2 regions of the Lysinibacillus sp. COL-1 genome follow, and region 1 is predicted to be linked to the other one. Evidence: riboswitches for the same ligand, from Rfam matches in the RefSeq annotation. Region 1 holds a riboswitch; the other holds the start of a gene.
The links. Region 1 has a riboswitch for cobalamin ahead of AC6BKE_RS09835 (ABC transporter substrate-binding protein). Riboswitches for the same ligand answer to the same signal wherever they lie in the genome.
Positions count from the first base shown of each region.

Region 2: it holds a riboswitch for cobalamin, as region 1 does, so the genes downstream of both, AC6BKE_RS06195 (FecCD family ABC transporter permease) here and AC6BKE_RS09835 (ABC transporter substrate-binding protein) in region 1, are expected to answer to the same signal.

Region 1 covers NZ_JCAWSJ010000004.1:292,287-308,186, reverse strand. Annotated here, with positions in the region: gene AC6BKE_RS09860 (acetyl-CoA C-acetyltransferase) at 1-652, opposite strand, end outside; gene AC6BKE_RS09855 (heterodisulfide reductase-related iron-sulfur binding cluster) at 852-3,086, opposite strand; gene AC6BKE_RS09850 (cob(I)yrinic acid a,c-diamide adenosyltransferase) at 3,357-3,920, opposite strand; gene AC6BKE_RS09845 (adenosylcobinamide amidohydrolase) at 3,933-5,393, opposite strand; gene AC6BKE_RS09840 (FecCD family ABC transporter permease) at 5,390-6,391, opposite strand; gene AC6BKE_RS09835 (ABC transporter substrate-binding protein) at 6,388-7,359, opposite strand; cobalamin riboswitch at 7,505-7,686, opposite strand; gene AC6BKE_RS09830 (acyl-CoA dehydrogenase family protein) at 7,744-9,411, opposite strand; gene AC6BKE_RS09825 (class I adenylate-forming enzyme family protein) at 9,413-10,915, opposite strand; gene AC6BKE_RS09820 (MerR family transcriptional regulator) at 10,908-11,297, opposite strand; gene argS (arginine--tRNA ligase) at 11,546-13,213, opposite strand; gene AC6BKE_RS09810 (YwiB family protein) at 13,213-13,644, opposite strand; gene AC6BKE_RS09805 (YidC/Oxa1 family membrane protein insertase) at 13,804-14,436, opposite strand; gene AC6BKE_RS09800 (hypothetical protein) at 14,461-14,736, opposite strand; gene speB (agmatinase) at 14,984-15,856, opposite strand.
Region 2 covers NZ_JCAWSJ010000003.1:368,858-384,757, reverse strand. Annotated here, with positions in the region: gene AC6BKE_RS06255 (SEL1-like repeat protein) at 61-1,347, opposite strand; gene AC6BKE_RS06250 (YdcF family protein) at 1,420-2,436, opposite strand; gene AC6BKE_RS06245 (hypothetical protein) at 2,621-3,091, shown strand; gene AC6BKE_RS06240 (DUF2653 family protein) at 3,079-3,366, shown strand; gene AC6BKE_RS06235 (ion channel) at 3,413-3,781, opposite strand; gene AC6BKE_RS06230 (S-layer homology domain-containing protein) at 3,886-5,508, opposite strand; gene AC6BKE_RS06225 (endonuclease Q family protein) at 5,609-6,775, opposite strand; gene AC6BKE_RS06220 (hypothetical protein) at 6,876-7,046, opposite strand; gene AC6BKE_RS06215 (TetR/AcrR family transcriptional regulator) at 7,254-7,832, shown strand; gene AC6BKE_RS06210 (DMT family transporter) at 7,904-8,257, shown strand; gene AC6BKE_RS06205 (DMT family transporter) at 8,257-8,571, shown strand; gene AC6BKE_RS06200 (heme ABC transporter ATP-binding protein) at 8,856-9,647, opposite strand; gene AC6BKE_RS06195 (FecCD family ABC transporter permease) at 9,653-10,699, opposite strand; cobalamin riboswitch at 10,845-11,032, opposite strand; gene AC6BKE_RS06190 (YdhK family protein) at 11,345-11,914, shown strand; gene AC6BKE_RS06185 (response regulator transcription factor) at 11,955-12,656, opposite strand; gene AC6BKE_RS06180 (HAMP domain-containing sensor histidine kinase) at 12,634-14,028, opposite strand; gene AC6BKE_RS06175 (NADPH-dependent FMN reductase) at 14,543-15,085, opposite strand; gene AC6BKE_RS06170 (nitroreductase family protein) at 15,149-15,766, opposite strand; gene AC6BKE_RS06165 (ring-cleaving dioxygenase) at 15,829-15,900, opposite strand, start outside.

The DNA.
Region 1 (15,900 bases):
TATCGACGACCAGTGGTTGTCCTTTACGTTGTGGAATCTCCACTTGTACGATTTCTTCAGCAAAGTAACCTTGTTCAATCGCCGCTAGTGCGCGCTCATGACTGCGAACAGACCAAGCATCCTGTTCCTCACGACTGAGCGAGAATTCCTTAGCTGTTGCATTACCATAGCTCCCCATATGCGGTCTCGCTTTATCGAAAGCACATGTTAAACCGTCATAAAGCATGCCATCCACCATTGTGGAATCTCCCATACGCAAGCCACTTCGACCATTTAACAGATAGTACGGAGCATTGGACATAGACTCCATTCCACCAGCAATAATCACTTCTTCGTCCCCTAATCGAATCAATTGATCTGCTAATGTCACTGCACGCATCCCTGATGCACAAACTTTATTGATTGTTTCTGTTTTTACCGCTGTTGGTAAATTGGCTTTTATCGCAGCTTGCCTCGAAGGTATTTGCCCCTGTCCCCCTTGTAAAACAGAGCCCAAAATAACCTCATCTACTTCGTCAGATGCAATATTTGCTTTCTCTAGCGCACCTTTTATTGCAATTGCCCCTAGATCACTTGCATGTAATGTTGATAATGAACCTCCAAATTTACCAAATGCAGTTCTTGCTCCTGCTAAAATGACAGCTCTATTCAAGTAAAACACCCCTTTTGTTTTACGTACTCGATGAAGTAGTATAGCATTTCATTGACTGAACGCTCGCTCGACTTCTATCGATGAAAAATGGGAGCTTGTTAGTTGCAACTCCCATTTCCATTTAATCTTATTCTACAAAACAATTTTTTATTGTGCAATTTATATTTTTCAGATAACTAAAATATTTCTACAATAGCAATCATTTTTCTGCGTTCGCTTCCGTATTCTCGTCCTGTTGAATATTTTCTACGGATGCTACCACTTCCTCTAATGTTTCTTCTTCAGCTTCCTCAGATGAAGGATCAACAGCCTTCACTTTTTCACCGAACACTGAACGCTCTAGTAATTCTGCTACATCGAATGTGCCAATAGAGTCTTCCACTTCTTTTGCCTTTGTACCATCCTCCAGCATTGTTAAGCAATAAGGACAGCCAGATGAAATAACGGATGCATTAGTAGCAAGAGCTTGCTCTGTACGAGCTACATTAATGCGATTACCAACATGCTCTTCCATCCACATTAAGCCACCACCTGCACCACAGCACATAGCAGTTTCGCGATTTCGTTCCATTTCCACAAGCTTCACACCCGGGATACCGCGTAGAATTTCTCTCGGCGCATCATAAACATCATTGTAACGGCCTAAGTAACAGGAATCGTGGAAAACAATTGTTTCATGAACTTCATAATTGAGTGCCAGACGATTTTCCTCAATCAACTGATTTAGTATTTCAGTATGATGATACACTTCGCCATTCCAGCCAAAGTCTTGGTATTCATTTTTAAAGATATTGTAAGCATGAGGGTCGATTGTCACTATTTTCTTCACATCATTTTTCTCAAACTCATCAATATTTGCTGTAGCTAATTCTTGGAATAAAAATTCATTTCCTAAACGACGAGGTGTGTCCCCAGAGTTTTTCTCTTTATTTCCTAAGATCGCAAACTTCACACCAGCTTCGTTTAATAGACGACAGAAAGCTAAAGCAATTTTTTGAGAGCGATTATCGAATGCCCCCATCGAACCAACCCAGAATAGATATTCCATTTCTTCGCCAGATTTTTTTAACTCTTTTACTGTTGGAATATGGATTGTTGGATCAAGATCACGCCAATTCTCTTTTTCTTTACGGTTTAAGCCCCAAGGATTCCCTTGTCGTTCGATATTTGTCATGGCACGTTGTGCATCAGGATTAACTTTTCCTTCCGTCATTGTTAGATAGCGACGTAGGTCGATGATTTTATCAACATGCTCATTCATTACTGGACATTGATCCTCACAGTTTCGACAAGTCGTACAAGCCCAAATTTCTTCTTCTGTAATCACATCGCCAATTAAAGATGGGCTGTAAATATCTTCAATTACTACGCCTTCAGCACCAGCAGCCATCGCAAGCTGATTACCCTTGGTATTGGCAAAAAATTGATAAGGAACCCAAGGCTTTTGCTTTGTTACAACAGCACCAGTAAATGTTAAATGATCACGCAATTTCACGATTAAATCCATTGGAGACAGCATTTTTCCTGTTCCAGTTGCAGGACACATATTGGTACAACGTCCACATTCCACACAAGAATACAGATCGAGCATTTGCTTTTGTGTGAAGTCTTGTATGCGTCCAACTCCAATTGAAGGCATATCCTCTTCACTTTCAGCATTTTCTCCTGCTTCTTCTAATGCCTCAAAATCGATAGGCGTTAATGTACCCACACGATCTAAACGATTCATGTAAACATTCAGTGGGCTAACAATTAAATGGAAATGCTTAGATTGTGGTACATACACAAGGAATGTTAATAGAATTAAAAGATGTGCCCACCACATAACATAAAACACTCCAGCAGCTACTGATGCAGGTAGGAAGCCAAATATAGCAGCAATGCTTGAAGCAACAGGCTCCGTATAAGTTAACCCCTCACCATGCCAGATTAATCCCATACCATTAGCGATTAATGTTGAGACCATTAAGCCACCAATGAAAATTAACACAAGACCGTTTTTCCATCCTCTTTTTAGACGCACTAGCTTTTCTACATAGCGGCGGTAAAATGCCCACACTACCGCAACTAAAATCATTAAAACTACAAGCTCTTGGAAGAATGTAAAGACACCATAGAAAATACCTAATGGCAGATGTGATCCTGGTGCTAGTCCTTTCCAAATTAAATCAATGGCCCCTAACTGAACCATCAAAAATCCATAGAAAAACATCACGTGAATTAATCCACTCTTTGGATCCTTTAATAGCTTGTTTTGACCAAATACATTGACCATAATATAGCGTAGTCGCTCTTTAACACTTTCATCAAACTCAACCTTTTTCCCCAATTGCACATACTTATAGCGTGTTTTCAACAGATAGAAGAACAATCCTACTGCATAAAGCACAACCACGACTGTTAAGACTATGTTAGCAATTAATAATGGACTCATGGTTGGTCCCCCCTTTAGTTTGTCGTAATTTTCTCTCTTTGCGGCAAATTTGCTAGTTCATACGGAAATGTGCGTCACTATATCAATATATTCCTATTCTAATAAATGAGTGAGCATTCAGTCAACATAAAACGGAAATATTTCTGATAATTTTATATTCTTACACTTTACAAGAAAAAAAGCCACCCTGAAATTTATTCAAAGTAGCATTTTTTTACTTTTCTTTTTTAAAATTTAATTAATAAAAGCTGCGACATCCACATAACAAGTTTATTTTTTGAAGACATTGCCACTGCGAATGTATTCAATATCCGCTACGTTTAATCGAGCATTTACAACACGTGCGGCTGCAAATAAATAATCTGATAATCGATTTAAATATTTTTGTACAACTTTCGGCACGTCCTCCACTTCTTTCATAAGTGTCACCATTTCACGCTCTGCTCGTCGTGCAACTGTACGAGCAATGTGTAAAGTTGCAGCTGCTGGTGCGCCACCTGGTAAAATAAAACGTTGTAATGGTGGTGCCTCATCTGATAAAGCATCTATACGAGCTTCCAACACTTCAATCGGTTGCTCTGTTAATTTATAGTGGCGTTCTTTCATCACATTGGCAAGGTCACCACCAGCATCGAATAGTTCATGCTGAATTGTTTCAAGATCTGTTAAAATATCCTTAAAAAGTGCTTGATCTAATTCACTTACTGCCTTCCCGATAAAAGAGTTTAATTCATCAATCGCCCCGTATGTTTCAACACGTAAGCTATCTTTATCAACGCGTCCGCCAATTAGACTTGTTTTCCCCGTATCGCCTGTTTTCGTGTAAAGCTTCATTTCTCTCATCTCCTAAAACTGATTTTTATAATTTCTGATGGCCTGAACTGTTGTTTCATAAACACCCTTGGCAATCATTTTACCAACTTCCGTAATCGGGCCACCATACAGCATTTCTTCCCCTTTTTGAGTTGCTGCAATTAACAGACTATCTGTAGCAGTTCCTGTAGCAATAGTTCCACTACGCTCGTCACGAATATCTTCTGATTGCAAAGCTTTTGTTTTCGCCTCTGTAGCTGTCATCAGTGCCTGGAAAAATGCCTCCTCCGATAAACAGCCATTGATTATGATCCATGTATTGATAGTACCAATATATGGATCATCCTGTCTTTCGTGTACACGTGATACATCAACCGCATTGCCCACACCAGCTGTTACAGCTACTATCATACTGCCAAAAGGCGCTGAAAATTCATTGATGGCAACAAGAGCTGTTGGCACTGCTGTCAGCATCACAACAGTACTTGTTGGGGAAAAATTCTCTCTTTGCAAAAAATCACTAACTTCTCTTTTTACATCACTTATCACATAATCACCAGGTACAGAGCGGTTTAACAAGCAATTATGCCAGCCAATACCTGGGTTATGAACAGCAGAGGACACTGTTTTTAACGGAATCTCTGATTGAAGTTGAATATAGTGTTCCGTTATCATGAAATGTTCTTTTTTGATGACAGCTCGCTGCTGGTAATCAGTTGTTGCGGGCATCATTGTAATTTGAGGTTTTGGTATTTCGGGATGGGCATATGTAGCCACTCGTGCTTGATAAACTTCTTCAATTTGGGAGGCTATTAATACTTCATGCGGTACTCCAAGTGCTCTCATTTGCCCACCCTCCATAAGCAATAATTCATCACAATAGAGAGAGGCTAAATTCATATCATGTAGTACCATAACGACCGTTAAACCACACTCCACAGCTTCCTTCCTGACCATATCTAAGATTTGCCGTTGATGTGCAATGTCTAGATGATTGGTTGGCTCATCCAGCAGTAGAATTTCTGCTGTTTGCGCTAATGCCTGGGCAACAAATACTCTTTGTTGTTCACCACCCGATAAAAATTCTAACGGGGTGTGCTCATAGCGTTTCACACCTGTTTGCAGCATGGCATGCTGAACAGCCTGTTCATCCTGTTCAGACCAACTTGAGAAAAAACCTGTTTGATGGGGGTAGCGCCCTAGTGAAATGGCCTCCCTTACACTGTTTGAGAAAGCATTTGCATGAAGCTGTGGTAGTACAGCCATCTTTTGCGCCAAAGCACGGGCATTATAAGAAAGGATATTTTGTCCATCAATTGTGATTGTTCCAGCAGTAGCTGGTAATATCCCACTCATTACCTTTAATAATGTGGATTTCCCACTACCATTCGGTCCCAGAATACCAAGAATTTTCCCTTTTTCCACAGTAAAACTAATGTCCTTGACGATTGGTACATCTTCATAACCACCTGATAGATGTTCGACAATAATCATGCCCGTACCCCCTTACTTCTTCGTTGCTTATAAAAAATATAGGAGAAAACAGGTGCACCAATAAACGCCGTAATAACACCAATAGGTAGCTCTCTTGGCACAATAATTGTTCGTGCTACTAAATCGCAAACAATGAGTAAAGTTGCGCCATTGAAAAACGATAATGGCAATAAATGGCGGTGGTCAGAACCCCAAATCATCCTTGTCATATGCGGTACAACTAATCCTACAAAGCCAATTGTGCCAGAAACCGCTACAGCAGCTCCTGTTAACATGGAGCCACCCGCTAAAATCAAATACTTACTACGTTTCACATTGACACCTAAATGCTTCGCGCGCTCTTCACCATATAACAAAACATTTAGCTCTCGTCTTTGCGTCCAAAGCATAATGGAACCAACAATAACAAATGGCGTGATCATTTGGACATATGGCCATCCACGCATTGACACAGAACCTAGTAACCAGCCAATTACTTGGCGTAGCTCTTCTCCAGATAAAGCGATCATTAATGAAATGAGAGAACCTAGAAATGAGCTAAAAATAACACCTGTTAAAATTAACGTTTCCATCTTCAATGAACGGTCTACCATTCTAGCAAAGCTCATGACCACTACCATCGTGATGATTGCGCCTATCATACTAAAAGTGGGTAGGGCATACAAGCCTACGACCGGTATAGATATACTAAAAAAAATCGTAATAACAGCACCAACAGATGCCCCCGACGAGACGCCTAATGTATATGGATCTGCCAATGGGTTTTTTAACAACCCTTGGAAAGCTGCTCCAGCAATGGCCAAAGAAGCTCCCACTAGTCCAGCTAACAACACGCGTGGCAGACGGATTTTCCAAAAGATATTAGCAGCTGTTTCATCAACTGCTTGATTCCATAAAACTTCTAACGGAATATGAACTGAGCCTATCGCTACGCCACACCAGATACTAATGACAAGAAGCGTACATGTTAGTACATAGGCTAGTGCTATTTTTTTCACTTAAATACCTCTGGATAAATAGCTTTTGCTAATTCTTCAAGACCTTCTCCTAAACGGGGACCTTGACGACTTGTTGTGCTTTCATCTACTTGAACGATTGCCTTATTTTTCACGGCATTAACAGTATCGAAACCAGCACGTTGTGGTATTTTTGTTAAAATATCTGGTACATAATGATATGTCACAACGATGACATCTGGGTTTTTCGCAATAATTTGTTCTGAACTAATTTCATACCAATCCTTCGCATCTGCCGCTACGTTTTCTGCATGAATCATGTCCAGCATAGCATTCATAAATGTGCCATTACCCGCCGTATAAATAGTAGGTTCATCCGATGCTTCGACTAGCACTTTTTTGGGTTCGACATCCTTTACTTTTGTCAGAACATCTTCCACTTTTTCCTTCATATTAGCAATAATTTTTTCAGCCTCTGGTAATTTCCCTGTTGCACGACCAAGCAGCTCAATCGTTGTGTAAGTTTCATTAAAGTCTTGTGCATTTTTTACAACAAATACTTTCAAACCTGCTGACTCAAGCTGTTCAATCGCCGCTTCTGAAAGGGACATGCTAGATTCATGCGAAAACACGATATCTGGCTTTAAGGCAATAATTTTTTCAATATTGTACTCCATGCCCCCAACTTTATCCTTTTCAGCGACTTCTGGTGGATAATCATCATTGTCTGTCACCCCAACTATTTCATCATTTAAACCAAGTTCAAATAATATCTCTGTGTTACTTGGAATAAGAGAAACAATTTTTTCAGGCGGTGCTTCAAGTGTAACATCCTTGCCAATGGCATCTGTTATGGTCATTGGGAATGTTGCTTCATCCACCTGTGGAGTCTCTTGCTGTGTTTGCTGCTCCGTAGCTACTGGCTTGTCATTTTTGGCTTCTTGCCCGCATGCTGCTAACAAACCTACTGCTAAAAATGCTGATAATCCTATTTTCCAAAATTTCTTCATATGAATCCTCCTTTGTTGATCCGTGCGTCAATTGGTTAGAAATATTTTCTCCATCAAAATAAGACCCCTCATCTTCGAATGATGAGGGGTCAAAATCGCACCAAAAAACTGATACAAAATCCACCACCCTATCCTCGTAGGCTGTCATGTCTATACTATAAAGGCAGGTCTCCTGGCTCGTGCTTATTGCGTTTTTCAAGCCTTCCCGAAATCTTCAGTGGCATTATTTGAAAAAACTCACACTTACAGTGGCGGGACCGCATCGGAATTACACCGACTTCCCTTTTCACTTTACTTAAGTAAAGAACCTTTATAATATTCAGTTGATTTCATTATACATGAAAATAAAAGAAGTCGCCTCCATTCCAGACGACTCCTTGGCAATTATACAATTTCAGAAAAATATTGTACGGTTTTCATTTGTGCACCTATTTGTCGCAATGACCACGTTTGCTCTAAATAGATATCCGCTAGCTTTTCGTACTTCCCGCCAAATTTTAGTGCCCATTCCACCGCTACAACACTTTCATAAAGATGGGCCATCTTTTTCGCTATATCTTTTGCTTCAAAAGTTTTAGTTGCTTCATCTAAAGCGCTAAAAATTTGTAATGTAGCCGCAAGATTTACCAACTGCTCTTCCACAATTTGCACTAGTGGACTATCCGCTAGCTTCTCTAGCCTTGTCTCCATTTCACGGACAAACAGTTCATGTGCATGGAATTTATCCACTAAACGAATAAGTTCTAAAGCCAAAATATTTGCCGTTCCCTCCCATACCGTCAATACTTGTGCATCCCTTAGTAAGCGTGGTGTCACAAAGTCTTCAATATAGCCATTACCGCCATGTAATTCAATCGCTTCACTAGCATAATGAACGGCTTGCTCTGCCGTTTCCTTTTTCATAATGGCAATATATAAACGATTCATAATGAGATCTTGTTGTGTTCCCTGCCCACTTGTCACTTTATCGTATAATTGAATAAGATCAAATACTGTCGCTACTTCCACATGCAGCTTAGCAGCAAACTTCCCTAATGTATCCTGGATCATTGGGTATTGTGTTAAGGGCTTGCCAAATGCATATCGATTGGTCACATAATGCTTTGCCTCTAAAAAGCCTCGACGCATAATACCAATCGATGCGACTGCATTACAAATTCTCGAAAGATTTAGTGCTTCTAGCATGTAATAAATCCCTTTATTTTGTTCCCCTACAATATAAGCAAGGGCACCATCAAACTCTACCTCGCCCGATGGGACTGCTCGAACGCCTAATTTATCTTTCAATCGACGAATACGAAGATGATTGGCCGTACCATCTTCATTATTCCATGGAACTGCAAATAACGTTAACCCTTTAGAGCCTGCTTGTGCGCCTTCTAAACGTGCCAACACCATTGCTACGCCACACATACCTGCATTGGATGCGAAGTATTTTTCTCCATAGAGACGGTACTCATTGCCTACTTTTCTGGCCTCCACAACATTCGCCCCAACGTCTGACCCTCCTTGACGTTCTGTTAAAAATGTTGCCCCTTCGTATAGCTCCGTCTCTCCTGTTGCACAAACATGTGGCAAGAAACGCTGCTTTACATCCTCATCAGCATAATGATCTAATAGATAAGCCGTAGCCATCGTCAAAGTCACGGGACAATAAAAACCGGGCTCTGCATGAGATAGTAAATAACCTTGTGCAAAGCTATAGACATAATTCCCTTTGTGACCTAACTGTGGAATTTCTTTGTGCACGTAGCCAACAATTCCCGTATTATATGTCTCTTCAATTGTTTTTTTGTAACCGTCATTCACCCAAACCTCTGATACCTCTTCTCCATAAGCATTATACCGTTCAAGGCGGGGCTCTCCCTGCCGATCAGTATGTTTTGCCCTTACGTCAATATCACCTGCACATAACTCACCGAAATCTGTCAGTTCTCTGTGTGCATAAGACAAAAACTCTTTATCTAACATCATTTCTAACACTTTTTGAAGCGTTTCTTCCTCTGTAAAAAAGTTTGTTGCACGCATTTCTTCCTGCTGTAAAACCTTCATGCTATCTCACCTCTTGTCCTTTCAAGGATTGTTTTAAAATTTTGCCTGAAGCATTGCGTGGTAGCGCTTCCACTTTTTCGAAAATACGTGGTAGTTTATACTTCGCAAGCCGTTCCTCTAAATAAGCTTTCAATGCATCCTCATCTATGTCTTGTTTCGTAGCATATACAGCCTTCACGGTTTCCCCCCATTGCGGATGTGGTATACCAATGACAGCAACTTCAAATATCCCTTCAAAGCTTAATAGGCAATCTTCAATTTCCTTCGGATAAATATTGACACCACCTGAAATAATGACATCTTTTTTGCGATCCACAATCCAAATAAAGCCGTCCTCATCCATCCGAGCCAGATCTCCTGTTTTTAACCACCCATCAATGTAAGCAGCCTTGGTTGCTATTTCATCCTTGAAGTAGCCAAGCATATTACCCTCACCAAATAAGACAATTTCTCCTACTTCGCCCACATTTACATCTTCTCCATTGTCATTGACAATACGAAGCTCTGTGCCAAGTGGCGCCCGTTGGCCAATACTCCCAGCCTTCGTTTCATGCTCCTTGCCAAATAACAGTGAGCCACTCGGACCCGCCTCTGTTAATCCATAAACACAGGTTAAATTAGTTGTTCGGAATGCCTGTTGAATGAAGCGAACCTCATTTTGAGATAATGGTGCTCCACCATATACCCACCACTTCATGGAAGACAAATCAGCCGTTTGTAGCCTCGGCATCTGAGCCGTTAATAAATAAGCAACAGGCGCTCCAAAGAAATGCGTCGTTTTTTCCTGCTCAATGGCATCGATAAAAAGGTCTGGTGTAAAGGTTGGTGTTAATACGCTTGTTGACCCTACAAATACGCCCGCCATTAAAAATAAATGCAATGGTGCTGAATGAGTTAATGGCATCATGAGCAATATACGGCTTTCAGGTTTCACTTCCATTTCAACAGCAATCATTTGTGCCACTGTTAAAATATTACGGTAGCTAAATAACACACCCTTTGGTTTTCCTGTCGTACCAGATGTATACAAAATAGTCGAAGGGTCATCTTCTTGTAGCTGGCAATCAATTGTTTGTGTGCTCGCATTTTGAAGCATTGTTTCGTAATGCTGCCAACCTGCTTTTTCTTGGCCGGTTTTAATTTTTAATGGTACAGCAGCTAGCTGTTCAACTGCGGCAAAAATCGCCTCATGAACAACAATCGCCTTCGCTTCGGCATGCTGTGCCACATACTCTACTTCCTGCAATGTAAATTTCGCATTGACTGGAACAACGATTGCCCCGATACGCTGAATAGCAAAATAGCTTACAACAAACTCTAAAACGTTCGGCATAAAGATTAAAACCTTATCATCCTGACTTACTCCTTGCTCTAGCAAAGCATGACTAAAACGTGTTACTTGTTCATCTAAATCACGATAGGTCACTCTTCTGCCATGACAAATAATGGCTTCATTTTTTGGATACTTACGGGCATTTCGTGCTAACAAACTGGAACTATTCATCATGCATCTCTCCCTTTAAAGTAGCTAATTTTTCACTAAACATGCCTTGCATTTGCTGTAATTCCTGTTTCATTTGCGTCAGCTCAGCAATTTTACTCTCAATCTCTTGAATTTTTTGTTCTCCATACTCTACTGTTCGCTCTAATTGCTGAATACCTGAGCGATCAAAATCAAAAAGTAAAACCATCTCTTTGATTTCCTCTAGTGAGAACCCGTAACGCTTGCCTCTGAAAATAAGCTTGAGCTTCGCCAATTCTTTTTTTGAAAAGGTTCGTTGATTGGTAGATGAGCGATCGGGACGAAGAAGACCAAGTTCCTCATAATAACGAATTGTGCGAGTAGACACATTGAATTCCTTTGCTACCTCCTGAATCGTCTTCAAAATCATCTCCCCTTTCCTTATTGTCAACAGTATATCATTGACGTTGACGTAAACTTCAACAAAATTTTCGAAATTAACAGAAAAATTAAGTTTGAAACAGCTAATTTTTAGTGTTATCCGTTCCTTGTGCCTTTTTATCTTTCACATTTACTGTTTTATCAACCACTTTTAGAATGTTATCGCCCATTTTTGGCCTTCTAGCCACTAAAAAACCCCTAACATTCGTCATGTTAGGGGCTTAAAAAGTATTACATTTTTTCTGGTGCAGATACGCCGATTAAACGTAGTGCATTAGCAATTGTTGTGCGTACAGCTGTAATTAATGCTAAACGAGCCTCTGTTAACTCCTTGTTGGAAGCATCCAATACTTTTTCTGCATTGTAGAAGCTATGGAATGTTGCTGCTGTCTCTTGAATATAGTTAGCGATTCGGTGTGGTGTACGGTGTTTCGCCGCTTCTGCTACCACTCTCGGGAAATCGCCAATCTTTTTCAGTAAATCAATTTCTTTTTCTGCTGTTAACAGATTAAGATGATCTGTTGCTGCAGTAAATCCTTGCTCATTTGCCGAGCGTAAAATAGATGAAATACGAGCATGTGCATATTGTGCATAGTACACTGGGTTTTCATTGGATTGTGATACAGCAAGATCAAGGTCAAAGTCCATATGAGAATCGCCTGCAGTTTTCACGAAGAAGTATCGTACTGCATCAAGGCCAACCTCTTCTACAAGCTCACGCATTGTTACCGCGTTCCCTGTCCGTTTAGACATTTTGAATTTTTCACCGTTTTTATAAAGCTGAACCATTTGAATAACTTCTACTTCTAATGTATCACGATCATAGCCAAGGGCCTGAATAGCTGCTTTCATACGTGGAATATAACCGTGGTGGTCAGCTCCCCAAATATTGATTAATTTATCGAAACCACGGACAATTTTGTCTTCGTGGTAAGCAATATCTGGCGTTAAGTATGTGAACGAACCATCATTTTTAATTAACACACGGTCTTTATCATCACCAAATGTTGTAGAGCGGAACCAAGTAGCACCATCTTCTTCAAAGACATGACCATTTGCTTTTAATTTATCTAACGCTACTTCGATTTTACCGTTTTCATATAGAGACGTTTCAGAATACCAGACATTAAAGTTCACGCGGAAGTTTGCTAAGTCTGTTTTTAATTTATCTAATTCTAAGGCTAAACCGTGTTGACGGAAGAATGCAAAACGTTCATCCTCTGATTTTGCTAAAATAGCTTCACCATGCTCCTCCGCTAATTTACCCGCAATATCAATAATATCTTGCCCATGATAGCCGTCTTCTGGCATCTCCGCTTCCATACCTAGTGCTTGTTTATAGCGTGCTTCTAATGAGTAAGCTAGGTTATTAATTTGATTGCCCGCATCATTAATATAATATTCACGAGAGACGCTGTAACCAGCCATATCTAATACATTACATAATGAATCTCCAACAGAAGCTCCACGTGCATGTCCTAGATGAAGGTCCCCTGTAGGGTTTGCTGAAACAAACTCCACTTGAATCTTTTCCCCAGCACCAGCATTTGAACGGCCGTAGTCAGTACCTTGTTCAAGAGCCTGTGTAATTACCCCAGTTAGGAAATCTTTACGTACTGTGATATTCATGAAGCCAGGACCAGCAATGTCGATTTTTTCAATATCTGTACCTGCTGTTTCAAGATTTTCTAAAATAGCTTCCGCAATAGCACGAGGTGGTTTTTTAGCTAATTTCGTTAATTGCATTGCAATGTTTGTTGCATAGTCCCCATTTGCTTTATCCTTTGGTGATTCCAAGTGAATCGATAATTCTGTACCAGCCTCAACTAAGCCTGCTTTTTCAACAGCCTTAGCTATTGCTGCTTTTATAGCCTGTTGTACTTGTTCTACTGCGTTCATCATTGTACCTCCGTAAATGTAATATCTAATGTATAGTTGCCAACGGATTGCCCACCCATTAGTAAATCGTACTGTACATGGAAATCTCCGCTTAATGCCCGTTTCGTAAAGGTCATTTTTTTCGTGTCAATAATGAGTGGCATGGAACCAAACTCACTTTCATAATGCCCTTTTTGTTGCTCAATTATGTTAAGTGGTAAGCGCATATTGACCGAGCCAGCACGCATAATTAGCGCTTTCTCATGTCCTAATTTCATTGTTGTGCGGATAGTTTTATCCTCCTGCACCTCATCATATTTCAAATATAAGCTTCCTGCTTTTTCAAGTAGCTGCCCTTTGAGCCACATTTCATAACTTTCGGACTCTCCATCACTTGGACGAATTGTAGAAATGAGCTTAATGTTCACTTGCGATCTTATTTCGTTCGCCATAATGGACGCTCCCTTTTAGTCTTTTACTATAACCTTTTTATTATAGGATGAATACTCCTGTTTTTTCAAGATAGAAGTCATGTAAAGCATCTCACAAATATAGATGGAGAATAAATAAAAACTCCTCTCTTTACATAATCGAAAGAGAGAAGTTTCATTTTATCTATACCATTTTTTAATGATTAATTGTTGAACTATTAATAATATAGCACTAACTGTCCAATAGATAGGGATAATCGCTGGATTGAACAAACTAAAAATGAGGATCATGATTGGATTAATGAACACCATAATCTTCATATTAAGTGGTTGGCTTTTCTCTAAGGAGAAAACACTTTGCATCAAATAAATCAAACAAGCAATGATCGAAATGCCAATATCTATCGTACCTAAATTCATCCATAGGAAATTTTCACTTGCGATGACGGTATCTAACTTAATCGCGTAATACAGTGAAAATAATACAGGCAATTGAACAATAATAGGTAAACAGCCTAATAAAGAACTTTTCAATGAATCTGACGTTAATGCTTGCATTTTTTGTTGTACTATTATTTTTTCAGATTCATTTTGACTGTTCTTATATTTAGTGGTAAGCGCATCTAGTTCAGGCTTAATGGCTGACATTAGTTCTTTCGAGCGCTTTTGATGTTTTGCAGATTGAATAAACAGCGGCATTAGAATTAATCTTACTGCAATCGTAATGCCAATGACACTCACTGCATAGCTACCTGTAAATGAATGGATGAAATGAATGAAGTAAATAATCGGTTGTGCTAAAAAGGTTAACAATGATATTCCTCCTAGTTTAAAAGTTTACATGAAACTAGGAGATACACTTTCTTCCTCACTGTTTTCCGACGTCCTAATACATAGAACAAACCACGTTAGCATAGGTGGAGTCCAAGTATTTGTGATATTATAGTCAACTTCAAACGCTTCGTCCTTTACTTCTTGAATAGTTATTTTATTAACCAGATACAGATGCAAATGAACACTTAGCACAGTTAAAACCAAAGAAGCTAATAGCCAAAAGTATTCCATTGTACTGACAAAGATGAATAAATCATTGATGAGAAGTGACCAAATCATAATACTCCTCCTTCCTATCACTAATTAAATTAAAGAACCATACATTCTACTGACCAATAGATGACAGTTGTTTCATCAATTTTTCTCTCTTCTATAAAATAGAAACTATTACTTAACTTATCTACGCAACTACGTAAAATAAGTTTCAAATTTATGACGTATAGCTATTCTTCATTTCAATAGAAAATACAAAATGGGGCAAGCCTATAGCTAACCCCATCCAATCAATCTGTTTTCAATGCTTTATTTATTTTACCCAGCCTAAAATCATTTCTCGTAATAATTTAGAAGCTGTGTTTGCCGTCATTTCTGATGAATCATAGATAGGTGCGACTTCTACTAGATCAAAGCCTACAACATTTACACCACTAGCTGCTATCGCGTGGATGGAAGCTAGTAATTCTTTTGATGTAATACCTCCACAATCTACTGTACCAGTGCCTGGAGCGTGTGCTGGATCTAAAACGTCAATATCAATCGTTACATACACATTGCGTCCAGCTAATGTTGGTAAAACCTCTTTTAACGGCTCAAGCACTTCAAATTTTGAAATGTGCATGCCGTTTTCCTTTGCCCATTCAAATTCTTCTTTCATGCCTGAACGAATGCCGAAAGAATAAACATTTTTCGGTCCAATATGTTCCGCAATTTTACGAATTGGTGTTGAGTGAGAAAGTGGTTCTCCCTCATATTCCACACGTAAATCGGTATGTGCATCAAAATGAATGATGGCAAGATCATCATATTTAGCAGAGACAGCCTTCATAACTGGCCAAGACACTAAATGCTCCCCACCCATACCGACAGGAATCTTGCCATCTGCTAATAATGTTTCAATAAATTTTTCGATTTCATCTAATGAGCGCTGTGCATTCCCGAAAGGTAGTGGAATATCACCAGCATCAAAGTACTTTACTTCCTCAAGCTCCCGATCTAGATATGGGCTATACTCTTCAAGACCGATCGATACCTCACGGATACGCTGTGGACCGAAACGTGATCCTGGACGGTAACTTACTGTCCAGTCCATTGGCATGCCATAAATAACGGCTTGTGCATCCTCATAGGTAGGATGACTTTTTATAAAAACATTTCCTGAATAAGCTTCATCAAATCTCATTGCTTGCCCTCCGTATCATTAACAAATTGTATTGATTATCAATT
Region 2 (15,900 bases), on a different contig from region 1:
AGTTTTATAAATGTATGGCAAATAAATAATTCAAATAAACTATATTTTTTCACACAAAATTTACAATCCTTTAAGTTCCTGTAATATTTTAGAAGCTTCTGCAACACCAGCATCCGCTGCGAGGCCATACCACTTGATGGCTTCTTTTAGGTTTCTAGCAATTCCTTCACCTTTATTGTAAATATGCCCTAGTTGTAGCTTAGCATCCGCGTCTCCTTGAATTGCAGCCTGTTTAAACCAATGAATACCTTTTTCGATATTGCGTATACCAGTTAGTCCATTACTCCATATATAGCCCAAATCATAAAAGGCATCTACATGATATTGTTCAGCCGCTCTTTCATACCAAAAGAGGCCGCGGTTTACCTCCTTTGTTTGACCCAAGCGTCCCTCTAAATATATTCCACCAAGCCGATATTGCGCTTCGACATAACCTAGCTCTGCTGATTTTTTGTAGGCATTAAAGGCTGCTTCTACATCTGCTTCGATACCCAGTCCCTGCTCGTATATAATTCCTAACGTAAACATCGCCTCTGCCACATTTTTTTCTGCAGCATAGTCGAACCATTGTTTTGCTAATATAAAATCTTGCGGTACGCCCTCCCCATTGAAATACATATCCGCTAAATTATTGGCGGCATCCGCATGCCCCTGTAAAGCTGCTTTTTCATAGTATGAAAAAGCAAGGGAATCATTTTCTTCCACACCAATCCCCTCAAAGTAAAAATTCCCTAGTACGTATTGAGCATCTGCATGATTCTGAAGCGCTGCTAATTCAAACCATTTCAATGATTTTTCAGGTTGAAAATGTTCACCTTCTCTAGCGTTGTAGTATTCTCCCAATTGATATTGTGCATCTGCGTCTTGTTCTTCAACTGCTTCTTTATATAAATCAATAATGACTTCATGATCTAAATCCTCTTCATCTAAAATAGGGAGCTGTTCATCTTGATGACGGAAGTACCACTCCACAATATCAAGTACATCATCAACTACTGCTATACGGCTTGCTAGCTTTTCTAACGAAGAAATTTGCCAAACAAGGATATAGATAGATTCGGGAATGGCATCACGCAAGACATCGTCATATTCCGCTAACAATGTTAAAACATTCTCCTGTATGGACTGAGATTGTTCTGAATGGATAATTTGTAAATGCCGTTGTTGCTGTTCTTTCAATAGCCCTCGCACTATTTGATACAATATTTTTTGCAAGGCTGTTAGGGTAACTTCCGTGAATGTAAGTAATTTTATATTTTGAGCAAACCATGTATTTTCTGACTGTGTCAGATTTTGTAGGGAATCAATTCTTTCTTTATTTCGCTTGGCTAACATTTGCTCGTACATTATTTTCCTCCCTTGCACACTATGTAAAAAAACTGCCTTGCCACTATTATATGGAAGACAGTTGAAATTTGGTTACACATATGCTCTCAATAATAAGCCAACGAATAGCGTAATGATTAAAAAAACTGTAATATGGGCCCATTTATACATATCTAATAAGCCTATAAATTCTCGTGTAAATGCATTGGGAACATAGTAAAAGGCTGTCTTTGAGCCAATTCCTTCTGCATCTAGCTTTGCTTTCTTAGCATAAATACTTGCACGAAATACATGGAAATTATTGGTCACAAATAGCGAACGATATTTTTCTCCCTGCGCATGATGGTCCATTATTTTTTTGGAAAAGACCATATTTTGTTCTGTATTGGTCGATTGATCTTCGAGCAATATCTTGTCAGTGGGAAGATGATGTACATCTATTAAGTATTGTTTCATGGCATATGCCTCGGTTAGCTTTTCGTCATTGCCTTGACCACCAGAGACAATAATAAAAGCTCTCTCCCCATACTTTTTATACTGCTTTACTGCCTCATCTAAACGACTTGCTAAAAGTGGGGGCACTTTATCCCCAATTAACCCTGAGCCCAATACAATAATATAATTTGGTTCATAGCGTATGGGTGTAAAATGATACAGTATTGCATAGGCAAGGACACTTGTGTATAAAAACATTGTATAGCCAAAAACCAAAAACGCATAGAAGAAAAGAATATGCCAAAGTATATTTTCTATTTGGATAAAAATGACGAAAACATACCATATCATCATAATAACAAAACTTAGTCCGAGAATGGCTAACATTAAATTACGTACTTTACGCCCTTCCTTCTCTAATAATACTTTACTATTGAAAAACATTGCGATTGATAAAATAAACATAATGCTTGGAAAGCTTCCCAATATAATAAATATCCCCATTTCTGAAATAATCCCCTGATCATTTGGCAGCAATAATGGATAGTGCATAATGAACGCTCTTATCATATATATCCCTATTAAACCTAGTGCTACCGCATTGAGAAAGCGCCTTTTTTCTGTTAAGTACAACACGAGAAATAATGTGGTGAAAAGTGTTAAAGTTAGTAGCATCGTTTCACTCCTTTCTATTGCAGAATTTTCACAATCATGGCATTTGTCACTACTTGTTCAAATTTGGTGATATAGCTCAATTATTGAAGGCGTTTGTTTTATTTTTTAATATAGTTCATGTAATATTACTATATAAGAACTAGTTTATGACCAAATTCAAAATTATATTGGAGGAATGTAAGTAATGAAAAAAATTCTTGCCGCTCTTTTTGCAGCGACACTGATATTTTCGACTGTTGGTGCAACATTATTCATTTCGGATACGCCAACGGCAGAAGCTAAATCCTATAAATCAGGTAAAAAAGGCTTCACTAACAACAACAACAATAATAGCTCGAATATCCAAAAATCTAAGGATACTTCTAAAGATCAAAATAATGCAACAACAAATAAAAACAACTCATCCTCTACTAATAAAGTAGATACTACTAAAAAAGGTGGCTTTTTCTCTGGCGGTCTAATGAAAGGCTTAATGCTTGGTGGTCTAGCTGGTTTATTATTCGGCAGTCTATTTAGTGGCATGGGGATTCTTGGCAATATTTTAGGTCTACTCATTAATGTAGCTGCAATTGCCGTTATCGTGATGCTTGTGGTTAAGATTATGAATATGTTTAAAGAGAAGAAGCGCAAAGAGGAAGCACAATGGCACAAATAATCAACGAACAAGATATTATTAATGCTATTTGTTTATCTCAAGCTTATTATAAAAACATTCGTCCCGAGGCAGTTCTTGTCGAATTGACTTACGAAGATGACGCTGGCTTTGGTGCAGAGGTTGAAGTAAACGGTCAAATCGAAGTGCTTAATACAGCAGCTATGATTGGTGCATTACGTGTTTGGATTAAAGATGTTCTACATAGTGACCCATTCTCAACTGGGATTGAGCTTGTTTTAGACGACGAGGAAGGCATTATTGCCAAACTATCATAAAAAAAAGCAGTACAATGAATTGTTCAAAAATTCATCGTACTGCTTTTTACTTTTTCAAACGTTTCTTCATCTCTTCTTTTTCTTCCTCATTAAGAGAAAAATCTACGATAGAACGCCCTAGCATTAGCAACATAATAAACATTACTCCCGTACCAACTATTAAATAAATCATTGTAAATACTTTAGAATAAGTCGTTGTTGGATATAACCCTGTTTCTACGCCTGTTGGTATCAAACTCACTACAGCAAAATACATAGCATCTAACCAGTACCATCCTTCCGTTCCCTTGTAAAACAGTGTTCCTGATAAAATGATTAAAAACAATGTAGTAAATAATGAGATAAATTGAGGACGTTTAAATGACTTCCACAACCCTTTTACTAATCTTTTCGCAGATAATATAAATGACAGCATCCCCATTCTCCTCTTTAAATACGTTCTACAACATAGTTAGACTATACTTCGTTTTTATTAAAAACGTCAAAAGGTAGAGGTGATGTCCCCCTACCTTTTCAGCATTATTTAATGAATATTTGACTAAGGTTTGTAAATATTTTAGCGGCTTGACCTCTTGTTGTGACAGCTTCTGGTGAGAATTCCCCTTCATTTCCTGTCACAATCCCCAACTCATACAACATGGTAATGGCACGTTTTGTTTCTGCATTATAAGAGGTTACATCTGTAAATGGCACATCGCCCTTTGCACTATATGGTTGATTAAATTGCTGTTCATAGGCACGACTTATCATTAATGCTAGTTGAGCACGTGTAACAGACTGTCCAGGGTTAAATTTCCCATCCGTTCCTTTAATAAGCCCATGAACATATGCTGCTGCAATTTCTGATTGTGTTACTGCGTCATAATTTGCAATGTCAGTAAATGGTGCCTTCTCATCTGTAGATAACTCTAAACTTCTCACAAGAATAGCAGCGGCCTGCGCACGCGTTACACTACTATCAGGTCTAAATGTCCCATCCGTATAACCATTCATTAGCCCAGCACCCGCAGCTTTTTGAATGTATTCTTTCGCCCAGTGCTGTGCTGTATCTGTAAAGCTTACTGTTCCCTTTGTAGTGAAAGTAATCGTTGGATTTTGAATACTTTCATTACGAGCTGCATCGATTGCTTTGATGGAAACATTGTAGGTTGTATTTTCTGTTAAATCTTCAAGTGTAAATGTTGTCGTATCTGCATCCAATGTTGAGATTAATTTTCCATTCACATAGACATTGTAATTTGCCACACCTACATTATCTGTCGCGTCCTGCCATTTAACCTCTACAGTTGTACGATCTTTCACATCTACTTGAATAGCCTTCGTTATATCCCATAACGAGCTAGTTTTAATGATTGGTAAAAATGCTTCATTTGCGACCGCTAAATAACCAGCTTCACTTAAATGAATGTTATCAGGGTTTGGTAAATAGCTTGCAACATCCTTTGCAACAACATCGTATGTCGGCACAAAAATGGCGCCTGCTTTTTCAGCGGTTGCTTTAATTGTTGAATTCACTGTAGCCAATAACAGTTTAAATTGATTTTGTAGATTCTCACTATAGTATGGGAAAGAATTATAATAGCCCATCACATATATTTCTGCTTGTGGATTTATCTTTTTGATTTCAGATAGGATTGTAGCAATATTCGATACAGCTTCTTTAGTAGCTTTAACAAGGGCCATCGTATCAATTCCCGTTGTTTGGGACTCTTTTAATAATGGTAATAAATCATTTGCTCCAGCCGTTAATGTAATGATTTCTGCCTCTTTAATAGAAGCTCGTAACTTTACTTGTTCCTTTGTGTATCCAAAACCTGTGACTGTTTTTTCTACATCATTTTGTAAATCTGCTAAAACATTTTTGGTAGTGTAGCCTGACATAGCAAAGCCCTTATTATAAGAAGTAAGGAAGCCACCCTGCTGTAAGGCCTGTGCAATAAAATCCGTGTAGCCTAACCCAATAACACCTACCTCATTCATTCCATGTGCTAATGAGTCGCCTAGTGCCACATAATCAGATTGAATAACCCAGCTTGGTGCTATGTAGTCGTCTTGTTCTTGTGCATTAGCTACTACAGGGATGGTTAATTGCAAAGCCAGTACACTCGCTGCTAAATAACGAAATTTCTTTGATAATCGCATTTACTCTCTCCTCCACTTGTAAAATAGTCATTGTTTTCACTATTTTACTAGAGGCGAGTTAAAAATAGGTTAAATTACAGCAATCTTTTTAAACTTTTCTCTACTCAGACTGTATTTTTCCATATATTCCACCACCACCAACCTCGATCGCTAATTGACCCGTTCTAGCTAAATCAATTAAATGGGCGATTTTATGTGGCACAACTTGTTCAAGCTGGTTGAGCGTTACCACATGTAAAATATTCATTTCAGTACCAAATGCTTCTATTAGACGTTCCATCATTTTAGGGCCAATACCAGGGATGAAATCAAGTGGTACTTGATGAATATAAGGCGGTCTATTTCGTTCATTCAGAAAATCCTCTGATAGTTCCTGAATACGTGTAGCTACACCCTTTACGATTTGCATACTTCCACAGTTTGTACATATGGTAGCTTCGTTACCTAGTCGTTCTCCACATTTAGCACAGACCGTTTGATGATACTTGCCAAGCAAAGGATTTAAACCATAATTCGCTGTTACTGCTCGACCTTGTTGTTCATGTAGAGCCATTTTTAATTCTGCAAAATTTGCTTCTGCTAATTGTAACTTTTGATACTCACGTGCCAGTTTTCCAAGCGAATGGGCATCAGAATTACTAACGAACGTATATGCTTGTAATTCTTTGATACGACTTACCATATTGGTATCAGAGCTTAACCCTAATTCAATGGCATCGATAAGCTGCGGATCAAAGACTTCTGTTAAGCTACGCTCAACCCCTCTACCAAACAAACTTTTAAATGGTGTAAAAACATGGGCAGGAATAAACAGACCTCCCAATTCATGCACCTTTTGCTGTAATGTGAGACCGTCACAATAAATTCGCTGTGAACTCAAGTGGATATTTTTCATATGTTGGGACATCCAATCAGAGAACTGCTTCATTAGCATCAGTGTTGGAAAGTAAGCAAGCACATGAATAGGTCCATGACAATATTGATCGTAAATTTCGATTTCCGACCCTGGAATCAACGTTGTTTCCTGAAAGCGTAGGCCGCCCTCTTTTAATTCCTGTAGTTCACCTTGTTCAATCATCTCCATCATTTCTTCGATTACTTCGGGTGAATGACAATCAATAATCCCAATAATATCTAATCCCTTTCTAGCACTAGCAGTCTCTAAAATTTTTGCTAATGTTAATGTTTTACTGCCAGTAATTTTCACTGCTCGCCCACTAGAAGTACGCCCAATATGAATATGTAAATCTGCATAAAATGTTTGCATTTCAATCGCTCCCTTTAGTATTTCAAGTACGTAAATTTTTTTGTTCAAGCGGACTCAAGATAAAAATACCTTACATCACAGCAAGGTATTTCTCACTTTATTATGATGGATGATTGGTGGTAGTGCTATTATTTGTCTCATAAGCACCTGAACTATGTGATGACCCTGACGATGAATCATAGGCAACTAATGTCACACCAATCTTTTTTTCAAGCTCGTTAATTTTCGCAAGTTGCTGTGGATCTAATTGAGCAAATTTAATGTCTTCCATTATCATCAATCCTTTCACTCATAAAGTTCCCTGAAATAAAAAAAGTATACGTCATTTCACCTCATCACAATTGCGTACTGCTCTGTGATTTAGCTAATTTCCAAACGTTTGTTGAATGAAAATGACTGATATTCAGTCATTTTTTATTGACATTGTTTTTCTCATCCTGTAACATACTAAACAAGTAAGGCAAAAGTGAGGGATTGCATGTCAAAGGAAGAAAAAATTATTCAAGCTGCAATTGAAGTTTTTCGCGAAAAAGGAATTGAAAAGACGAAGGTTTCAGATATCGTCAAAGCTGCTGGGATTGCTCAAGGAACATTTTATCTCTACTTCCCATCACGCCTTTCTGTCATGCCAGCTATTGCAAAAAATATGGTAGAAAGAATTATTACTACCGTAGATGAAGGTGTTTCAGATCATAAGCCTTTTGATCAGCAACTTGAAGAGGTTGTTGAAATCATTTTCTCGATCACAAAGGAATATGGTGATATCGTTGCACTCATTTATGCTGGAATTGCACAAACAGAGCATTTAAAAGAATGGGAAAGCATTTATGCACCATACTATGATTGGATGAGTAATTTCTTATTAACGGCTCAACAACAAGGCATCATTCGAGATTCAATTAATCCATCACGGTCAGCAAAGCTTATTATTGGTCTAATTGAATCTGCCGCAGAACAAGTTTATTTGTTTGATGACAGCAAGGATGAAACGATGACACTGCTTAAGCTTGAACTTCTAGACTTTTTATATCATGCACTTGGCCTACGTCACGCGTAAGTGACGTTCTCTTTTATCTACAAAATGACTGAACGTCAGTCATTAATTCTATTAATGAAAGGATTTTAATTATGCAAAAAGAATGGTTATATGTCGGTCTAACAAGTTTATTTGAATTGTTTTGGATATTTGGTTTTAATGTAGCAAGTTCCTGGTGGCATTGGATTATTATTGTGTCTATAATTGCTATCGATTTTCACTTCTTATCAAAAGCTTGTGAAAACCTACCTACTGGTACCGTATACGCTATTTTCGCTGGTGCAGGTGCAATTGGCACTACGTTAATGGACATTTTTATTTTCGATGGAGAGTTTAATGCGATTAAAGGTATTTTCATGTTTATTTTAATATCGGGCGTTATTGGATTAAAATTAGCAGATAACGCACCAACAGATCACGATGAAAAGAAAGGAGTGAATGCATAATGGGTTGGGTATATATTTTATTAGCAGCAATAGCCGAAATTATAGGTGTTATTGGATTACGCTTTTATAGTCAAAATAAAACGATACGAAATTTATTATTATATGTCGGTGGCTTTGGATTATCATTTGCCCTTTTATATGCTTCCTTCAATTATTTACAGCTAAGCATTGCCTATGTTGTCTGGGTAGGTATTGGTACTGTCGGTGCAGTGCTTGTCAATATCATTTTCTTTGGTGAATCCAAAAATCTACCACGAATTATCAGTATCATCGCTATTATCATCGGTGTAGCAGGGTTAAAGGCCGTATCTTAATTAAATTACACTCAAAGGACATCCTTCTTATATCGAGGAATGTCCTTTGTCATTTAAACCATTGAGTATATCTTTGAACCTGTTACATTTTTATAATTAAAAACAGATACACTGCGGTCCTTACTCTAGCTAATGAAAAATCCGTCTCCTGTATAAACATTGACTATTTTTCTAACTAAGAAACATAAAAACTCTTCCTGGTATGACTGTTTCCAATGCCATGTATTTTCGTAAATGCTACTTTCATAATGAATATATTATGTAAATTAGTTGTCCTTACTTTTTTAAACTTGACTGACCTTCTTTGCGAATTGATCAGGAACATACGTGAGGTATGGTTTACCAGTCAAGGAATGTGTTTGAATATCAGCAAAAACACCAAATACTTCTTGTAACAATGCTGGTGTTAGCACTTCCTCCGGTGTCCCATGACACACGATTCGACCTTGCTGCAACACGTAAATTTGATCACAGTACATTGCCGCAATATTCAAGTCATGTAAAGCCGCAACTACTGTTAAATGTAAGGTTTGAATTAAGTCCATAAGCTGAAGTTGATGTTGGATATCTAAATGATTCGTTGGCTCATCTAATATAAGCACTTGTGCTTGCTGTGCTAGTGCTCGTGCAACCATTACACGTTTTTTCTCTCCACCTGAAAGGGAGCTAAAGCTTCGTTTTTCTAAATGAGCTATACCTGTTTGCTTCAAAGCATCTTTAACAATTTGAAAATCTTGCTCTTGATCTAGCTCTAACAGTTTTTTATGTGGCGTTCTCCCCATGCTAACTAAATCATGTACAGTGAAATCAAATAAAACAGGTGTATCTTGACTAACAACAGCTAAATTCTTCGCAATTGCTTTACTAGATTGCTTTAAAATATCATGCTCATTTAATAATACCGTCCCGCTTTCAGGTTTTAGAAGACGATACATATTTTTTAGCAATGTTGATTTGCCACTACCATTAGGGCCAATTAACCCAACAAACTGCTTTTTCTTTATTTGAATACTTACTTCATGTAGTATACGTTGATCGTTAATGGAGAATGATACTTGCTTTGCTTCTAATGTCATATAAGTTAATCTCCTTCACCGAAAGAATAATTATTGCGACGGAGTAGCCAAATGAAAAATGGACCTCCACAAAAGGCTGTAATAATACCAATTGGCATTTCCTGAGGAGCAATGATAATTCGAGCAAAGGCATCAGCCCACACTAAGAAAATCCCCCCTATTAAAGCACTAATCGGTATCACATATTTATAGTTAGATCCCACAATTAAACGTACTATATGAGGGATAATTAGACCTACAAAACCAATAGAGCCACTGACTGCCACCAGTACACCTGTTAACAGGGAGACAAGTAATATAAGCTGAATCCGAAATTGCTGAAGATTAACGCCTAACGTCACTGCCGCTTCTTCCCCAAGTAAAAGTAAATTTAAATTTCGATAGTGTAGCCAGAGAAGCCCAAATACGACGAAAAATATGGAAGCTGGAATGATAATATTATTCCATTTAGCTCCTGCTAGACTACCTAGCATCCAAAACATAACAGCTTTTAAAGCCCCCTCTTGCTTTGACATCATTAAAATAAAATTAGAAATGGCCGTTAAAATAAAGGAAACAGCCATACCTGCCAATAACAGACGAAAAATAGAAACCCGTCCCCCAACACGAGATAAGAAAAACACCAGTGCAATGGCAAGTAATGATCCTAGAAAGGCTGATATTGAAAGCGCGTAAATACCTAAAAATGAAAAGGCTCCTAAAATAATCACAGATGTCGCTCCGACGGCTGCCCCTGAAGAAATCCCTAAAATATACGGGTCAGCAATGGAATTTCGCACAAGTGCCTGAATGGCTGCCCCCGCAATGGCTAATCCAGCACCAACAATAGCAGCCAATAAAACACGAGGTGCTCTTATTTGCCAAATGATAATTTCCTGTGAGCGACTCCAATCCTGCTCTATGGCATTTTGTATAAAGGGGATTTTAGAAAGAATAACTTTCCATACATATAATGGTGTAACTGAAACTGAGCCAACCATTACAGCAAAGGTCATTGAAACAATTAATACCATAAAAAGTACGAAGGAAAATAACATAAATTTTTTATTCATCTGTTTCAAACTCCTACTGAATAGTGATGAATGAAGCAATAAAAAAAGGTATTCCATACGCAACGACGCATAGAAATACCCTAGAATAAACAAAGTCAGAAAAAATCCAGCTATTGTCCGTAATTGCTTGCATCCTCGTGGGCATTACAGGTATTACTAACTGGCAGGTCTCCTGGCTTCGATTCAACACCCTATAATTACCTTCCCATTCTTCCACAGTGGCAAATAATATTATAGGACTCCTCGTTACAGTTGCGGGACAGCGTCGGACTTACACCGACTTCCCTTTTAAGTGACATTATAAAATGGCACACCAATAGTATTTGAATTTATAAAATTGTGACGATTCTATCATACATTTTTATAGATTGTTAGTCTACATGGAATTTTATTTCTAAGGAAGAACAATATATAAGCTGTATCTTCGCAGTTTTGAGCACAATAGCTATTTGCTCGTTATAAATTGGCTATCTATTACTTAATAGTTTTGGCATGGGAGGATACTCCACCACATCTTAGCCATTTTTCCTATCACATACATCAATAACATTTCGCTCTCTTCATTCATGTCAAAAAGCAATTGACATCCATCATTTCTGCACATTTGTTTGCTACAGTAAGGGAAAATAGTGAGGAGGATATTACATGATATTTAAAAGAAAATGGTCTACTGGACTTCTAGCAGTAACGGCCTTCATTAGTTTAACAGCTTGTGCGGAGGAGCAAACGAAGCCTGCATCTACTTCCAATAACACTGCTGAAGAAATGGATCATTCTACGATGAACCACTCAAGCTCAGGTGAAGTACCATCCACATTAAAGAACGCGGATAATCCGAAGTTTTCTGTTGGAAGTAACGTGATTATTACGGATGGACATATGGACGGTATGAGAGGTGCCGAAGCAACAATAATAGGTGCCTATAACACAACTGCCTATGTTATTTCCTATGAGCCAACTTCCGGTGGAAAGCGTGTAGAAAATCATAAGTGGGTGATTCATGAAGAATTGATTGATCCAGAAGAAGCACCACTAGCCCCTGGCACAGAAGTAAAAACGGACGCAGCGCATATGGAAGGTATGGAAAATGCGACTGTCCGTATTGAGGAGGCTATCCAAACGACTGTTTATATGGTTGATTACACTTCGACCACAAATGGTGAAGCTGTTAAAAATCATAAATGGGTGACAGAAGAAGAATTAACCTCAAAATAATATAAACAACCTCTCCAGCATTTCTGGCAGAGGTTGTTTTCTAGCTTTTGTGTTGTAACGGTTTTCTATCAATTGACTTATGCCATTTATAGCCGATACCCCATACTGTTTGCAAGTAATCATCCGCAGGGAACCCACTTTTTCTTAATTTTTCTCGTAAATTACGCACATGAGAATCAATGGTACGATCTTCAATTGTCACATTATATCCCCAGACTGTGGTGATTAGATGTTCTCTAGAAAATACTTTATTTTGATGATCTAAAAATAAAACAAGCATGGAAAATTCCTTTGGTGTTAGGGGAATTGCCTCATGTTGAAAATATAATTCAAAGGATTCCTTATCTAAGCGAAGACCCTCAAAGCTAATAACCTTTTCCTCTATTTTCGATCTTCTTAATACCGCATATATACGTGCTAATAACTCTTCCTCATCAAAGGGTTTTAATATGTAGTCATCAGCACCGAGGTTTAAGCCTTTGACAATATCCGCATGCTCTCCTTTTGCAGTAAGCATAATGATGGGTACATCCCAAAACTTCCTAATTTCTTGGCACGCCTGCCACCCATCCATCTCTGGCATCATAACATCCAAAAGAATTAAATCTGCATGCCCATCTTCTAAAAAATCGAAAGCCTCTTGAACGGAAGACATAGCTCTACAATAAAAATTCGGCTCTAAATAAAGGGTTAATAAATCTAACATTCTTGGCTCATCATCAATGCATAAAATGGTTTTCATCTGTTTCTACCCCTTTAAAAGATAATTCAAAAGTAGTTCCTTTATTTATTTCACTGCTAACCTTCACTTCGCCCCCATGCGCCTGTACAAGTTCCTTGACAATAGCAAGCCCCAGTCCAGAACCACCTAAAGCACGACTACGAGATTTTTCCACTCGATAAAATCGTTCAAAAATATAGGGTAAATCCTTCTTTGGAATCCCCTTCCCTGTATCTTGAACGATAATGCTTAAAACATCATTGTGTTTCTTTGCGGTGACTGAAGTCGTATCTCCTGACGCACAATAGATTAATGCGTTATTTAATAGATTTATTAGGATTTGCTCTAGCCTTGCTTCATCTGCCCATACTGTCAAGCCCTCTTCATAACGTACAATAAAATGTATACCTTTCTCTTGAAAAGCAGGGCTTAGCTTTTTTTCAATGTTTGTAAAAAATGAATTTAAATGTACGTTTTGTTGTTCAATCACAAACGAGTTTTCATCCATTTTAGCTAAATCAAATAAATCTTTAATTAATCGAGAAAGTCTATTTGTTTCTTCTATTATAATGGCTAAATACTTTTGACGATCCTGCTCTGTTAAATCCCGTTTCGAAAGAATGTCGGTATAGCCTTTAATAAAGGTTAGCGGTGTGCGAAGCTCATGTGCAATGCTCGATAAAAATTCCTTACGCTCATGCCTTAAATGATTCAGATCGTTAGACAACAGCTGTATAGCATTCGATAAATCCCCAAGCTCATCCTTCCCATTGGTAGAAAGGGCGACTGTAAAATCACCTTTGCTCATTTTCAATGTGGCCTCTTTCATTTGAATTAATGGTTTAGCAAGCTTTCGAGATAGAACGATAATGACTGCTATAGTGACAAGACCAGATACTATACCAACGATGAGAAAATGTTTATTTAAGCGTTTCATTAACGCATGAATGGAGTCTGTATTTTGAAACATAAAGACATAGCCAATCGTTCTTTGCTGATTTTGAATAGGACTAATAGTGGCAATCGCTTGAACCTCTTGCCAATCGTCTTGTAAGATCCTTCCCTCATACGGTATTTTTCCCTCAATCTTATGGATCATATCACTAATTTCTAAATCAGGCTGCGAAGAAACCAGTATTGTTCCCTCATAATCAGTCACTACTACATCCGTACTTTCATTAGATTCCATAAGTACCACATGTGCTAGCGTTTCCTCGTTGAAGTTCTGTTCTAATACTGTACGATGTGAATTTCCCCTTGCTTGCAAACTTGCTAGCTCTTCCTCAACTCTAGAATTGGTTAAGGAGACATGTAAAAAAAACATCATAAATGTTTCGATACAAAATAATGTAATAAAAAAGATGATGCCCAGCTTTAGTGATAATTTTCTCATCTGTAACCACCATTTTAGAATTTCTTAAAAGTATAGCGTGAAAGTATGAAGATTTCATGCAGAAACAACATTAAAAAAATGTCTATAACGAAATGGACCTCCACTAAGGGAAATTTCTTGATGCTAATGCTTCTTCTTGTGCAGGGTCTTGGATCCGGCACAACTTTATAAAACGATTGTCACAACCCATGTACGTCAGCAACAGTTAATTAATTTAGTACTTAATATTGCTTAAGCTATCCTCGTTAACCAGACTTGCTATAAAATTAGTTGATGAGTAGTGGATTGATTGAAGAAAAACAAGCGACTCCTTGGGGATTAGCGTCACAGAAGTAGTTTTGGAGAGAATAATGTGGGTGAAACAGTTTATCGGATGATCCTTGAAAGCTTAGCTCTATGCAAAGAACAAAGTGATCGTTCACAAAGGAAATCAACTTTGCTTTGCTCAACTGCTATTCTTATTTTTCTAATAAGATGACCCATAAGTAAAGTATACTTATGGGTCAGATTTTAATTAAATGTATTTTTTTGCCCAGTTTAAAAAGTTATCGATGACTACATCAAGGAATTTTACTGTACCTTCATCAGTTAAATTGCCTTCTGCATCGAATTTAGTGTGAACAGCACCAATGTAAACATCATTGCCGCTTAGTAATGGTGAGTTAATGCCAGGAGAGAATAAAATATCGCGTAAATGTAATTGCGCTTTTACAGTACCTAAGTTCCCCATAGATGCACCCATAATGATAGATGGTTTACCAATCATTACTTTATCTACACGAGATAGCCAATCAATGGCATTGACCATAACGCCTGGTACTGTACCATTATATTCTGGTGTCACCCATAGTACAGCATCTGCCGCCTTTACTTTTGCTTTAAAATCAAGAACCTCTTGCGGTGCTTCATTTTCGATATCTTGATTATACATTGGTAGATCCTTTAAGCTTAAAACTTCAAGATCTAACTTTTCTGTATAACGTTTTTGAATAAATTGAGCTAATTGCATATTATAAGATTCTTTACGGATACTACCAACGATAGCTACCACTTTCATGATGTTTCCTCCTAAATGTACATTATTCATAGTATTTGTATAGCAATTCTATTTTATACCACATTAATAATAAGTGGCAAATTCTTCAACTGGCTTGCGATAGCCTCGTAAGCGACGACTGTCTTCTTTTTCTTTCCCAATTGTAATCATCAGTGCTATTTCATGGGTTTCTGGCACATGAAATAGTTCTCGCAATTTCTGATGATCAAAGCCAATCATTGGACAAGTGTCCCAACCCCGATTTTTTGCAGCAAGCATAAATAGCATGGCAGACAAAGACGCATTTCGAATAGCTTCATCCTTCATAAATGTCTCACCACGTTCTTCATAAAATTTAGTATTCTCTGCAACAATTTCTGCTAGTTCACTAGCTGTTATTATACCCAAATCAACCATACCTTGACTTAGTTCAGCAGTATCTTTATAAGCTTCTTTATCACCTAAGACAAGGATTACCCCTGAAGCTGAATGCACTTTATATTGACCAAATGCCGCCTCTCGCACCCTTTCCTTCATATCCTCATCCAGCACAATGATATAGCTTGCATGCTGTAAGTTAAATGCTGATGGGGCGAGCTTAACATCCTCCAAAATAGGACGAATATCTTCCTCAGTCATCTTAACGCCCTTGATAAAATTATTAGCAGAGCGACGCTTATCAATCAGCTTGGAAAATTCCACTTATTAAACCCCCAATATAATTATGTATTCATCCAGTAGTAACCCTACTGAATGAAATAATATTACTCATATTCTTTATCGAACGTAATGGAGCTTCTTACAGTATCTATTGGACGAACGAGGCCTTCAATCTG